DNA from 3 places in the Streptomyces sp. NPDC058295 genome. Region 1 is predicted to be linked to each of the others. Evidence: riboswitches for the same ligand, from Rfam matches in the RefSeq annotation. Region 1 holds a riboswitch; each other region holds the start of a gene.

Region 1 (4,273 bases):
GGCAACGATCAAAGCTGTGGTGGCTTCGGTCAGTGCTTGTTGTGCTTGTGGATCGCCCATATGCAGGGCCTCGCGGAAGTCGGCTTTTTTCGCTGCTGCCTCGGGCGCAGCTTCTAATGTCGATCCTTCGGCGCTCAGTTCGGCATAGCGTGCGGTGATGGCCGTTCCTGATGCGTACGAATTGAGGCAGCCCGCACTGCCGCAATCACAATTCCTTCCTGCGGGGTCGACGGTGATGTGGCCGATCTGCCCGGCCGTTCCGTCAATTCCTCGCAGTGGTATACCGTTCAGCAGAACCGCTCCGCCAACTCCCGTGCCGAGAGTGAGGCAGACGAGGCAACGTGGCCGTTCGCTCGGTGGGATGCTTGCCATATGGCCTAAAGCTGCCATGGTTGTGTCATTGTCGACGATGACGGGAACGCCCAGTCGCTGCTGGAGTAGCGACTGAAAGTCGACATTCAGCCACGTCGGCAGGATGATGGAATCTCGGAATGTTCTGTCCGGCGCGATGAGGCCTGGAAGTCCGACTCCCACCGCTTCCACTGATCGCCGCACATGATGCGTTTCCCTGAGTAGGCGATCGATCAATGCCTCAGAATGTTCGACAGATTGTTCGGGAGACGCTGAACGGTTCGTCGGTTCGGTAATTTCTGCAAGTATTTTCTTCGTACTTGAGATGAGGACGGCGGCGGTTTTTGTGCCACCTACGTCGATTCCGACCGTTAAACGGTTGTCCACCCCTTGCCTCCCATGGAGAAGGACTTCGGGCAAAGGATAGCCGGAGAGAGGTAGGGGGGGTAGAGAGCGAGCGAACTGCGAAATGATGGTGGTGGTGCGCTGCCGTGGGGGCGTTCTGCGACTTTGATCAAGTCGGCGCGGTGGATGTTGTGCGCCGGCGGAGCTGGAGACCCGTGTCCGGAGTGCACCCTGTCTGTCGAAGTCCGTGGCGTGGCTTCGAAAGGTCAGGTTCGGAGGAGAGGGGACCCAGATGTACAGGTCGTCCTACGTAGGGAGGCTCTCGGGCGTCTGCACGTGCGGCTGGAGGGCAGGCAGCCCCGAACGGCGTTCAGGGAGTGCGGTGGGAGGCTTGGCCCTGGGCCGAGCCAATCGATCTGCGACACTGGAAGAGTTATGCCTAAGCCCGGAGAACTCACTTTCGTCGCCCCCCGCGGAGCCAAGAAGCCGCCGCGGCATCTCGCCGACCTCTCGCCCGCCGAGCGGAAGGAGGTCGTGGCGGAGATCGGGGAGAAGCCGTTCCGTGCCAAGCAGCTGTCGCAGCACTACTTCGCGCGTTACGCGCACGACCCGGCGGAGTGGACCGACATCCCCGCCGGTGCCCGCGAGAAGCTGCGTGAGGCGCTGCTGCCGGACCTGATGTCGGTCGTGCGGCATCTGTCGACGGACCAGGGGACCACCCGTAAGACCCTGTGGCGGCTGTTCGACGGCACGCTCGTGGAGTCGGTGCTGATGCGCTACCCGGACCGGGTGACGATGTGCATCAGTTCGCAGGCCGGGTGCGGGATGAACTGCCCGTTCTGCGCGACCGGGCAGGCGGGTCTCGACCGTAATCTGTCCACCGCCGAGATCGTGCACCAGATCGTCGACGGGATGCGGGCGCTGCGGGACGGGGACGTGCCCGGGGGGCCTGCCCGGCTCTCCAACATCGTCTTCATGGGGATGGGCGAGCCGCTCGCCAACTACAAGCGGGTCGTCGGCGCCATCCGCGCGCTCACCGACCCGGCTCCGGACGGGCTCGGGATCTCGCAGCGGGGCATCACCGTGTCGACGGTCGGGCTGGTGCCGGCCATCCACCGGTTCTCCGACGAGGGCTTCAAGTGCCGGCTCGCGATCTCCCTGCACGCGCCGGACGACGAGCTGCGCGACACCCTCGTCCCCGTGAACACACGGTGGAAGGTGCGCGAGGTGCTGGACGCCGGGTTCGAGTACACCGAGCGGTCCGGGCGCCGGCTGTCCATCGAGTACGCGCTGATCCGCGACATCAACGACCAGGCCTGGCGTGGTGACCGGCTCGGGCGGCTGCTGCGCGGCAAGCCCGTGCACGTCAACCTCATCCCGCTCAACCCGACCCCGGGTTCGAAGTGGACGGCGTCGCGGCCCGAGGACGAGAAGGCGTTCGTCGAGGCGATCGCCGCGCACGGGGTGCCCGTCACGGTCCGGGACACCCGTGGCCAGGAGATCGACGGGGCGTGCGGTCAGCTCGCGGCCACCGAGCGGTAGTCTGATCCCGGTATCAGTTATCGGGTATCAGTACGTCCGTATCAGTACATCTTCATATTCCGACAGGGGAGCGCCACAGCGCTGAGAGTGCGGGAGAGTCCGCAGACCCTCTGAACCTTGCCCAGGTCATTCTGGGTAGGAAGTTCGGTCATCACTCAAGCTGTTGCGCCCTGCCCGGGCACCGGCGGAACCTTCCGCGGGTGCCCGGGCAGGGCCGCGTCTCTTCCTGGTCAACCCCAGGAGGAAATCCAGTGCACACCAGGACGTTCGTGGCCGCGGCCGTCGGCCTCGGCCTCGTCACGCTGTCCGCCTGCGGATCGTCGGACGACGACGGTTCGGCGGCGAAGTCCAAGACCGTCACCCTCGTCAGCCACGACTCGTGGGCCGTCTCCAAGAACGTGCTCGCGGACTTCGAGAAGCAGTCCGGCTACCGGGTGAAGGTCCTCAAGGACGGCGACGCCGGTCAGGCCGTCAACAAGGCCATCCTCACCAAGGACAACCCGCAGGGCGACGTCTTCTTCGGCGTCGACAACACGCTCCTGTCCCGCGCCCTCGACAACGGGCTCTTCCAGTCGTACGAGGCGAAGGGCGCGGACCAGGTCCTGCCCGCGTACCGGGCCGACCAGAAGAAGCACCGGGTCACGCCCGTCGACACCGGTGACATCTGCGTCAACTACGACAAGGCGTACTTCAGCGCGCACAAGCTGACCCCGCCCGCCTCCTTCGACGACCTGCTGAAGCCCGCGTACAAGAACCTGCTGGTCACCGAGAACGCCGCCACCTCCTCCCCGGGGCTGGGATTCCTCCTCGGGACCGCCGCGAAGTACGGCGACGAGGGCTGGGCGGACTACTGGAAGAAGCTCAAGGCCAACGGCGTGAAGGTGGTCGACGGCTGGGAGCAGGCCTACAACGAGGAGTTCTCCGGCTCTGCGGGCGGAAAGAAGGCGGGGGCCGACCGGCCGCTCGTCGTCTCGTACGCCTCCTCGCCGCCCGCCGAGGTGATCTACGGCGACCCGAAGCCGACCACCGCCCCGACCGGAGTCTCCGCCGGCACCTGCTTCCGCCAGGTCGAGTACGCGGGTCTGCTGAGCAACGCCGCCAACCCCGAGGGCGGCAAGGCGCTGCTCGACTTCCTGCTCACCGCGGAGTTCCAGCAGGACATGCCGCTCAACATGTTCGTCTACCCGGTGCGCCAGGGGGCCGCGGTCCCGGCGGAGTTCACGCAGTTCGGGCCGCAGGCGAAGGACCCCGAGACGCTGGACCCGGCGAAGATCGCCGACAACCGTGACGACTGGGTCAAGTCATGGACCTCGCTCGTACTGAAGTGACCGGACGCGCGGCCCGCGCGGGGAACGCGGCGCGGCTCGGACTCATGGCCGTGCCCGTCGCGTTCTTCGCGGTCTTCTTCGCCTACCCGGTCGCCGCGATCGTCGCCCGGGGACTCGGCTCCGACGGGGGCTGGCGCTTCGGGCGGCTGTGGGACGTGCTCGCGCAGTCCGACATCCGGCACGTCCTGTGGTTCACCACCTGGCAGGCGCTGGCCTCGACCGCGCTGACCCTCCTGGTCGCGCTGCCCGCCGCGTATGTCTTCGCCCGCCTGGAGTTCCCGGGCAAGCAGGTGCTGCGCGCCGTCGTCACCGTCCCGTTCGTGCTGCCGACGGTCGTCGTCGGCACGGCGTTCCTGGCGCTCGTCGGACGCGGTGGGCTGCTCGACGATCTGTGGGGCGTACGGCTGGACACCACGGTGTGGGCGATCCTGCTGGCGCACGTCTTCTTCAACTACGCGGTCGTCGTACGGACGGTGGGCGGGCTGTGGTCGCAGCTCGACCCGCGGCAGGAGGAAGCGGCGCGGATGCTCGGCGCGTCCCGGCTGACGGCGTGGCGCACGGTGACCCTGCCCGCCCTGGGGCCCGCCGTCGCGGCCGCCACGCTGATGGTCTTCCTCTTCACCTTCACCTCCTTCGGCGTGGTGCAGATCCTCGGCGGCCCCACCTTCTCCACCCTCGAGGTGGAGATCTACCGGCAGACCTCCGAG
Region 2 (4,273 bases), on a different contig from region 1:
TGGCGGGTGCGGGCGTCCGTGCAGAGGTACAGCAGGGCGTCGGCCAGGCCGGTGCGGGCGGTGTCGGGCATACGAAGGTCCCCCCAGTGCGGTGGCGTACGGGAGCGAGCGCCCCCGCACGCCGGGTGTGTCGGTTCGAATACGCGGGTCAGACGGCGAGCGCCTGGGCGCGGCGCTTCACCTCCGTGCCGCGATTCTCACTCAGGGCCTGCGCGGGGGTGCCGGGCAGGCTCGGGTCGGGGCTGAAGAGCCACTCCAGCATCTCTTCGTCCTTGAAGCCGTCGTCCCGCAGCAGGGTCAGGGTCCCGACCAGGCCCTTCACCACCTTGTCCCCGTCGATGAAGGCGGCGGGGATGTGCAGCGCGCGGTTCTCGCCACGGCGCACGGCGATGAGCTGGCCGTCCTTGATCAGCTGCCGGACGCGGATCACGTCGACATCGAGCATCTCCGCGATGTCGGGCACGGTGAGCCAGGCGGGGACGAGAGCATCGGTCTTTGCGTCAATCTCGGTCACGGGAACAAGCCTGCCATCTGCCGCTGACAGTCGGAAACCGAGCCGGTCCGACCAGGCGCTCAGGTCGCCGCCGTCGCCGCCTTCATCGGCCTCGCCGGGTCCGCGAGGAGCCGCGGATTCATGGGCGTGCCCGCCAGGATCAGCCGCTTGCCCTGGGCGAGGTCGCGCGCCCGGCCCACGGCCAGCAGGGCGACCAGCCGGTCCTCGCGCAGCCAGCACACCGACCAGGCCGGCCCCGACGGGTCGCCGCGCCACAGGACGCGGTCGGCGTCGGCGTGGTGCCCGGCGTACTGGACGAAGCGGCCGAACTGCTCGGACCAGAAGTACGGGACCGGGTCGTAGACGGCCAGGGGTTCGTCGGTGGCGGCGCCGACGATGTTCGCCGCGACCGTGCGCGGCCCCTGGAGGGCGTTGTCCCAGTGATGGACGAGGAGCCGCTCGCCGTACCGCCCCGAAGGGAAGGATGCGCAGTCGCCGACCGCGTACACATCGGGCACGGAGGTCCGCAGCTGGGCGTCGGCGACGACTTCGCGGTGGGCGCCGAGCGCGACGCCGGAGCCGGCCAGCCAGGCGGTGGCGGGGCGGGCGCCGATGCCCACCACGACCGCGCCCGCGGGCAGCCGGGAGCCGTCGTCCAGGACGACCGCACCGGGCTCGACGCGCTCCACGCGCGCGTGGGTGCGCAGCTCGATGCCGCTGTCGGCGTACCAGGCGGCCATCGGGGCGGCGACCTCGGCGGGCAGCGCCCCGGCCAGCGGCCGGTCGGCGGCCTCGACGACGGTGACCGCGCAGCCGGCCTCCCGCGCGGCCGTGGCGAACTCGGCGCCGATCCAGCCGGCGCCGACGACCACGATGTCGTGCTGACGGGCGAGCACGGGCCGCAGCCGTTCGGCGTCGTCCAGGGTGCGCAGCAGGTGCACGCCGGGCACGCCCTCGGCGCCGGGCAGCCGGATAGGTTCGGCGCCGGTGGCGAGGACGAGGACGTCGTAGGGGACGGGCCCGGCCTCGGTGTCCAGCTCGTGGTCGGCCGGGCGAAGGCCGCTCACCTCGCGGCCGAGCACCAGCTCGATGCCGAGGCCTTCGAAGTCGACGTCGAAGGCGGAACCCTCGGCGTTGCCCAGCAGGACGGCCTTGGACAGCGGGGGCCGGTCGTAGGGCTGGTGGGGCTCCGCGCCGATCAACGTCACCGTGCCGTCGAAGCCCTGTTCCCGCAGGGCCACGGCGGTCTGCACCCCCGCCATGCCCGCGCCGACGACCACCACGCGCCGCCCGGACGGGCCGCCTTCTTCCTGCCTCTGCTCACTCACCTGATCACCTTAGGCGGCTGACGAATCGTCAGTCAGTGCTCGTGCGCCGTGACCTGCTCCACAACGCTGGTGCCGCTGCCCTCCTGCGACTCCCACGCCCAGCTCTCCTCGAGCCGCACCCGTCCGTCCGCGAGCTCCGTGACCGTCGAGACGCAGTGCCCCGAGGACGTCGTCCCGTCGTGCTTGAGCTGTACGTACCGGAAGTCGAGCCGGTCCCCTTCGCGGGTACCCACCAGATGCCCGCGTACGACGTCACCGCCCGCGTACTCCGCCCAGATCTCACCGCCGCGCTCGTGGTACGTGAAGCGGGTGCGGGTGCCGACCTGGCCCGGGGCCTGGTCGGCGACGGGCGCGAGGACGAGGCCGTCCAACGAGCGGGGCATGACGAAAGGCTCCCTTACAGAGGCGCCGGACCACGGGCTAGGGTGGCCAACCTAGAGCACACGCGGGAGTCCGGACGCACCGGGCTGAGAGGGAGGCTGGCGGCCTCCGACCGTCGAACCTGATCCGGGTCATGCCGGCGAAGGGAGGGGCTGGACGCCCATGTCGTCTCCACGTACGTCAGACGTCCTCGTCATCGGGGGCGGGATCATCGGCCTGGTCACGGCCTGGCGGGCCGCGCAGCGCGGCTTCGCCACGGCGGTGGTCGACCCGGCGCCGGGCGGCGGGGCCGCCCAGGTGGCGGCCGGGATGCTGGCCGCCGTCACGGAACTGCACCACGGCGAGCAGACCCTGCTCGGCCTCAACCTGGCCTCCGCCCGCCGCTATCCGGAGTTCGCGGCCGAGCTGACGGAGCTGACCGGGCACGACCTCGGCTACCGGCGCTGCGGCACGCTCGCGGTCGCGCTGGACTCCGACGACCGCGCCCATCTGCGCGAACTGCACGCACTGCAGCAGCAGTCGGGGCTGGAGTCGGAGTGGCTGTCCGGGCGTGAGTGCCGACGCCTGGAGCCGCTGCTGGCGCCCGGGGTGCGGGGCGGGCTGCGGGTCGACGGCGACCACCAGATCGACCCGCGGCGGCTGACCGCGGCGCTGGTGGCCGCGTGCGAGCGGGCCGGGGTGGCCTTCCACCGCGTACGGGCCGAGCGGCTGTCCGTCGTGGGCGAGCGCGCCACGGGGGTCGTCACGCGGGACGGTACGGCCCTGGAGGCGGGGCAGGTGGTGCTCGCCGGCGGCAGCCTGAGCGGACGGCTCGCGGGGGTGCCGCAGGACGTGCTGCCGCCCGTACGGCCGGTGAAGGGCCAGGTGCTGCGGCTGACCGTGCCGCCGCGGTACGCGCCGTTCCTGAGCCGGACCGTACGGGCCGTGGTGCGCGGCAGCCAGGTCTACCTGGTCCCCCGGGAGAACGGCGAGCTGGTCGTGGGCGCCACCAGCGAGGAGCTGGGCTGGGACACCACGGTCACGGCGGGGGGCGTGTACGAGTTGCTGCGCGACGCCCACGAGCTGGTCCCCGGGATCACCGAGCTGCCGCTCACGGAGACGCGCGCGGGGCTGCGGCCCGGATCCCCGGACAACGCGCCGCTGCTCGGGCCGACGGAGCTGGCGGGGTTGCTGCTGGCCACCGGCCACTACCGCAACGGCGTGCTGCTGACGCCGGTGACGGGTGACGCGATGGCGCACGCCCTGGCCACCGGGGAGCTCCCGGACGAGGCCCGTCCCTTCACGCCCCGGCGCTTCGGCGCCACCGCACTCTCGGAGCAGTCCGCATGAACACCCGGCAGAACGCCAGGAAGAACGCGCCCGTGCAGATCTCGGTGAACGGAGAGCGGCGCGAGTTCGCTCCCGGTACGGCCCTCGACAGCGTCGTACGGTCCCTGACGCCGGCGCCCTCCGGGGTGGCCGCGGCGCTCAACGAGACCGTCGTCCCGCGCGCGCAGTGGCCGTCGACGGCTCTGCGCGACGGTGACCGGGTGGAAGTCCTCACCGCGGTCCAGGGGGGCTGAGCCATGGCCGACGATCCCTTCGTCCTCGGAGGCAGGTCCTTCTCGTCCCGTCTGATCATGGGCACGGGGGGCGCGCCCAGCCTGGAGGTGCTGGAGCGGGCGCTGGTGGCGTCCGGGACCGAGCTGACGACGGTCGCGATGCGCCGGGTGGACCCCTCGGTGCACGGTTCCGTGCTGTCGGTGCTGGAGCGGCTCGGTATCCGGGTGCTGCCGAACACGGCGGGCTGTTTCACCGCCGGGGAGGCCGTGCTGACGGCCCGGCTGGCGCGGGAGGCGCTGGGCACCGATCTGGTCAAGCTGGAGGTCATCGCCGACGAGCGCACGCTGCTGCCTGACCCGATCGAGCTGCTGGAGGCGGCGGAGACGCTGGTGGACGACGGGTTCACGGTGCTGCCGTACACGAACGACGATCCGGTGCTGGCCAGGAAGCTGGAGGACGTGGGGTGCGCGGCGGTGATGCCGCTGGGTTCGCCGATCGGCTCCGGACTGGGCATTCGCAACCCGCACAA
Region 3 (4,273 bases), on a different contig from region 1:
TCCCGGCCGTCCCTCAGGACCCCCAGGGCCACGGGGTAGTCGTAGTCCTCGGCGTGCTCCGGGCTGCGCGTCAGCGCACGGAGGGGGTGCGTGCCCTCCAGCAGCAGCGCTTCGGTCCCCCGTTCCGCATAGACGACGCTGTAGCGGCCGGAGGGGGAGACGACACTTCTGTCGAAGCCGGGGCCGTGATCGGTGGCCGTCCGGCGCTCCACACCATCGGTGCTCCACGCCCGGCCGCCCACCGCATCGACCAGCTCATCGCCCCGCCAGGCCAATGACCGGACCGGCGCCGTCGACTTCATCCACTCCAAGGTCCCTCTCCCCCCGATCGCAACAACGCCCTCTCTCCCCCCTCCGCGCCGGTCGCTGATGGCGCTGTCCCCAGGCCTCGGACCTCCGGGGACAGCGCCGTTCCGCGTACGTCAGTCAGCCAGCGGCAGGTACACCCGGTTCCCGCTCGCCGCGAACTCCTTCGACTTCTCCAGCATGCCCTCGGCGATCTCCTCCGCCGAGGCCCCCTCGGCCGCCCCGGCGCCGAACCGCTCGTTGATGCTCTGGCTGATCTTCATCGAGCAGAACTTCGGCCCGCACATCGAGCAGAAGTGCGCCGTCTTCGCCGGCTCCGCGGGGAGTGTCTCGTCGTGGAACTCCCGTGCCGTGTCAGGATCGAGGGCCAGGTTGAACTGGTCCTCCCAGCGGAACTCGAAGCGGGCGTCCGACAGCGCGTCGTCCCATTCCTGCGCACCGGGGTGCCCCTTGGCGAGGTCGGCTGCGTGGGCGGCGATCTTGTAGGTGATGACACCGGTCTTGACGTCGTCACGGTTGGGCAGGCCCAGATGCTCCTTGGGCGTGACGTAGCAGAGCATCGCCGTGCCCCACCAGGCGATCATCGCGGCACCGATGCCGGAGGTGATGTGGTCGTACGCCGGCGCGACGTCCGTCGTCAGCGGGCCGAGCGTATAGAACGGAGCTTCATCACAGATCTCCTGCTGAAGGTCGATGTTCTCCTTGATCTTGTGCATCGGGACATGGCCCGGGCCTTCGATCATCGTCTGAACATGGAAACGCTTCGCGACCCGGTTGAGTTCCCCGAGGGTCCTCAACTCCGCGAACTGAGCCGCGTCGTTGGCGTCCGCGATGGAACCCGGCCGCAGGCCGTCGCCCAGCGAGTACGTGACGTCGTAGGCGGCGAGGATCTCGCAGAGTTCCTCGAAGTTCTCGTAGAGGAACGACTCCTTGTGGTGCGCGAGGCACCAGGCCGCCATGATCGAGCCGCCCCGGGACACGATGCCGGTCTTGCGGTTGGCGGTGAGCGGGACGTACGAAAGGCGGACACCGGCGTGGACCGTCATGTAGTCCACGCCCTGCTCGGCCTGCTCGATGACGGTGTCCTTGTAGATCTCCCAGGTCAGCTCCTCGGCGCGGCCGTCGACCTTCTCCAGCGCCTGGTACAGCGGCACCGTGCCGATGGGAACGGGGGAGTTGCGCAGCACCCACTCGCGGGTGGTGTGGATGTTGCGGCCGGTCGACAGGTCCATGACCGTGTCGGCGCCCCAGCGGGTCGCCCAGGTCATCTTCTCGACCTCCTCCTCGATGGAGGACGTCACCGCCGAGTTGCCGATGTTGGCGTTGACCTTCACCAGGAACCGCTTGCCGATGATCATCGGCTCGATCTCCGGGTGGTTGACGTTGGCCGGCAGCACGGCGCGGCCCGCCGCGATCTCCTCGCGAACCACCTCGGGGGAAACGTTCTCTCGGATGGCCACGAACTCCATCTCGGGTGTGATCTCCCCCCGGCGCGCATACGCGAGCTGGGTGACCGCCTCGCCGTCCCGCCCGCGGCGCGGCAGGCGCGGCCGGCCAGGGAAGACCGCGTCGAGGTTACGCAGCCCGCCGCGCGGTGAGGTGTGCTTGAGTCCGTCGTCCTCGGGACGGACCGGCCGGCCCGCGTACTCCTCGGTGTCGCCCCGGGCGATGATCCAGTTCTCGCGCAACGGCGACAGGCCCCTGCGGACCTCCGTCTCGACGAGTGGATCGGTGTACGGGCCGGAGGTGTCGTACAGGCTGACCGACTGCCCGTTGGTGAGATGCACCTGACGAACCGGCACCTGTAGATCGGGGCGGGTGCCCTCGACGTACCCCTTGTGCCAGCCGATGGACTTCCCGGCCTCCGAGGCATTCACGTCGACCGTGCTTTCGCTGGTCGCGTGCTGCGTGAAGGCAGGCGTGCGTGCGTCCTTGTTGGTCATGAGACCTACTCCCTACGCCGGCATTACCCGGTAACAGGTTCGGCGGTCGACGCAGCGGCTACCGCCTGCCGATGTTTCATGTGAAACATCACTCGATTCGAGAGACGTTCCACGTGAGACATCGCGAAGACGGAGGTCAGCGCCCTCTCAGCCCGGTGCTCCGAGCTCCCGCGTGTGCAAAGGTTGTCTCCACGCTAGCGTCAATTCTGGCGCGGTGAACAGAGGGCCCGTGTCGTTCTTGCGATGATCGGTCGGTGACCACGACACACCAGCCCCCGTACCCGCCGCCCGAGCCGCCCCGCCGACCGGGCGCCGGCAGCGGTCCCGGCAATGGCTCCGGCAATGGCTCCGGAAGCGGTTCTGCCGGCGGCCCCAGAGGGGACCGCGACTCCGGCAACGGTCACGATCACCCGCGCAGTCCCGACCACGGGCCGGGATACGCAGGCGGCCTCGGCGGACTGAGACGTGCCGGAACCCCTGGCGGGCAACGCCCCCGCCCGATCGAGGGCCGCGGGGCAGGCCCGGGGACGCAGTCGGGACCGGGGGCGCGGTCTGGGTCGGGGGCGGGAAGCGGCCTGGGCTACGGCAACGGTCCAGAGCCCGGGACCCGCCGGGGATACCGGAGCGGGCAGGAGTACCGCAGCGGGCAAGGGCCCGAGAACGACCAGGGATACGGGGACGGCCAGGGATACGGGAACGGCCGCGGGTACGACGACGGGGATGGGTCCGTGCCCGGGCAGGAGTACGGACCCGACCATGATTCCGGCCCTCGTCCCGGCCCGGGCCCTCGTCCTGAACGTGGCTCTGGTCCTGTTCCTGGTTCTGGTCCCGGCCCTGGTGACGGATATGGCTTCGACCGCGAACACGGTCATGGGCAGAGTCACGACGGCGGTCATGGCGGTGGCCCCGGGAACGGTTCCGGAGAGGGCCACGGCGGCGGACACGGCCATGGCCCGGGCGACGGGCACGGTTCCGGATCCGGTTCCGACGGCGGGCACGGGCATTCGCACAGCCACAGTCACGGCCCGGCCGCCCCTGTCTCCCAGCACCTGCGCAAGGTCATCGCGGCCATCCTCATCCCGTTCGGTGCCGCGGTACTGGTGGGGCTCGTGGTGCTGTGGCCCGGCGGAGCCCCTGCGCACGAGCGCACCGGAGTCGGCTTCGACCGGCAGACCCAGCAGGCCACGGTCACCAAGGTCGTGAGCTTGAGCTGCGCGTCGGTGAACGCCTCGGGTGACACCCCTACCGGCCACACCTCCACGGCCGAGGGCTCCTCCGCGCAGCAGCAGGCGGGCGGCACCTGCAAGAGGGCCACGATCCGGGTGGACACCGGCGACGACAAGGGCCGTACGTTCACGGAGATCGTCCAGCCCGACCAGTCACGGCAGTTGGAGCAGGGCGAGAAGGTCGTGGTCGCCTACGAGCCCTCCGCGCCGAAGGATCTCCAGTACTCGGTGACCGACGTGAACCGCCGCATCCCCATGGCGGTCCTGGCGATCATCTTCGCGGTCGCCGTCGTGGTCGTCGGGCGGCTGCGGGGCGTCATGGCGCTGGTCGCGCTGGCCATCAGCTTCATGGTGCTGAACTTCTTCGTGCTGCCCGCGATCCTCCAGGGGTCGAACCCGCTGGTCGTGGCGGTGGTGGGGTCGAGCGCCATCATGCTGATCGCGCTGTATCTCTGCCACGGGCTCTCGGCCCGCACCTCCGTCGCGGTGCTCGGCACGCTGATCTCGCTCCTGCTGATCGGCGTCCTCGGCTCGCTGTTCATCGACTGGGCCGCGCTGACCGGCAACACGGACGACAACACCGGCCTGATCCACGGCCTGTACCCGTCGATCGACATGAGCGGTCTGCTGCTGGCCGGCATCATCATCGGCTCGCTCGGCGTCCTCGACGACGTGACGGTCACTCAGACCTCGGCGGTCTGGGAACTGCACGAGGCCAACCCCGCCATGGGCTGGCGCGGCCTGTACCGGGCCGGCATCCGCATCGGCCGCGACCACATCGCGTCCGTGGTCAACACG

Evidence for each region. Region 1 has a riboswitch for thiamine pyrophosphate ahead of ACFVYS_RS17405 (thiamine ABC transporter substrate binding subunit). Riboswitches for the same ligand answer to the same signal wherever they lie in the genome.
Region 2: linked by a shared signal. The riboswitch ahead of thiO (glycine oxidase ThiO) and the one ahead of ACFVYS_RS17405 (thiamine ABC transporter substrate binding subunit) in region 1 are both predicted to bind thiamine pyrophosphate.
Region 3: linked by a shared signal. The riboswitch ahead of thiC (phosphomethylpyrimidine synthase ThiC) and the one ahead of ACFVYS_RS17405 (thiamine ABC transporter substrate binding subunit) in region 1 are both predicted to bind thiamine pyrophosphate.

What each region holds. Positions count from the first base shown of each region.
Region 1 covers NZ_JBHVYO010000014.1:105,651-109,923, forward strand. The annotation lists gene ACFVYS_RS17395 (ROK family protein) at 1-738, opposite strand, end outside; gene rlmN (23S rRNA (adenine(2503)-C(2))-methyltransferase RlmN) at 1,132-2,238, shown strand; TPP riboswitch at 2,293-2,398, shown strand; gene ACFVYS_RS17405 (thiamine ABC transporter substrate binding subunit) at 2,490-3,566, shown strand; gene ACFVYS_RS17410 (ABC transporter permease) at 3,542-4,273, shown strand, end outside.
Region 2 covers NZ_JBHVYO010000069.1:19,681-23,953, reverse strand. The annotation lists gene thiE (thiamine phosphate synthase) at 1-71, opposite strand, end outside; gene ACFVYS_RS40240 (Rv2175c family DNA-binding protein) at 149-514, opposite strand; gene ACFVYS_RS40235 (NAD(P)/FAD-dependent oxidoreductase) at 574-1,776, opposite strand; gene ACFVYS_RS40230 (hypothetical protein) at 1,854-2,204, opposite strand; TPP riboswitch at 2,257-2,367, shown strand; gene thiO (glycine oxidase ThiO) at 2,365-3,531, shown strand; gene thiS (sulfur carrier protein ThiS) at 3,564-3,764, shown strand; gene ACFVYS_RS40215 (thiazole synthase) at 3,768-4,273, shown strand, end outside.
Region 3 covers NZ_JBHVYO010000011.1:54,634-58,906, forward strand. The annotation lists gene ACFVYS_RS14085 (hypothetical protein) at 1-302, opposite strand, end outside; gene thiC (phosphomethylpyrimidine synthase ThiC) at 423-2,249, opposite strand; TPP riboswitch at 2,242-2,431, opposite strand; gene ACFVYS_RS14095 (YibE/F family protein) at 2,978-4,273, shown strand, end outside.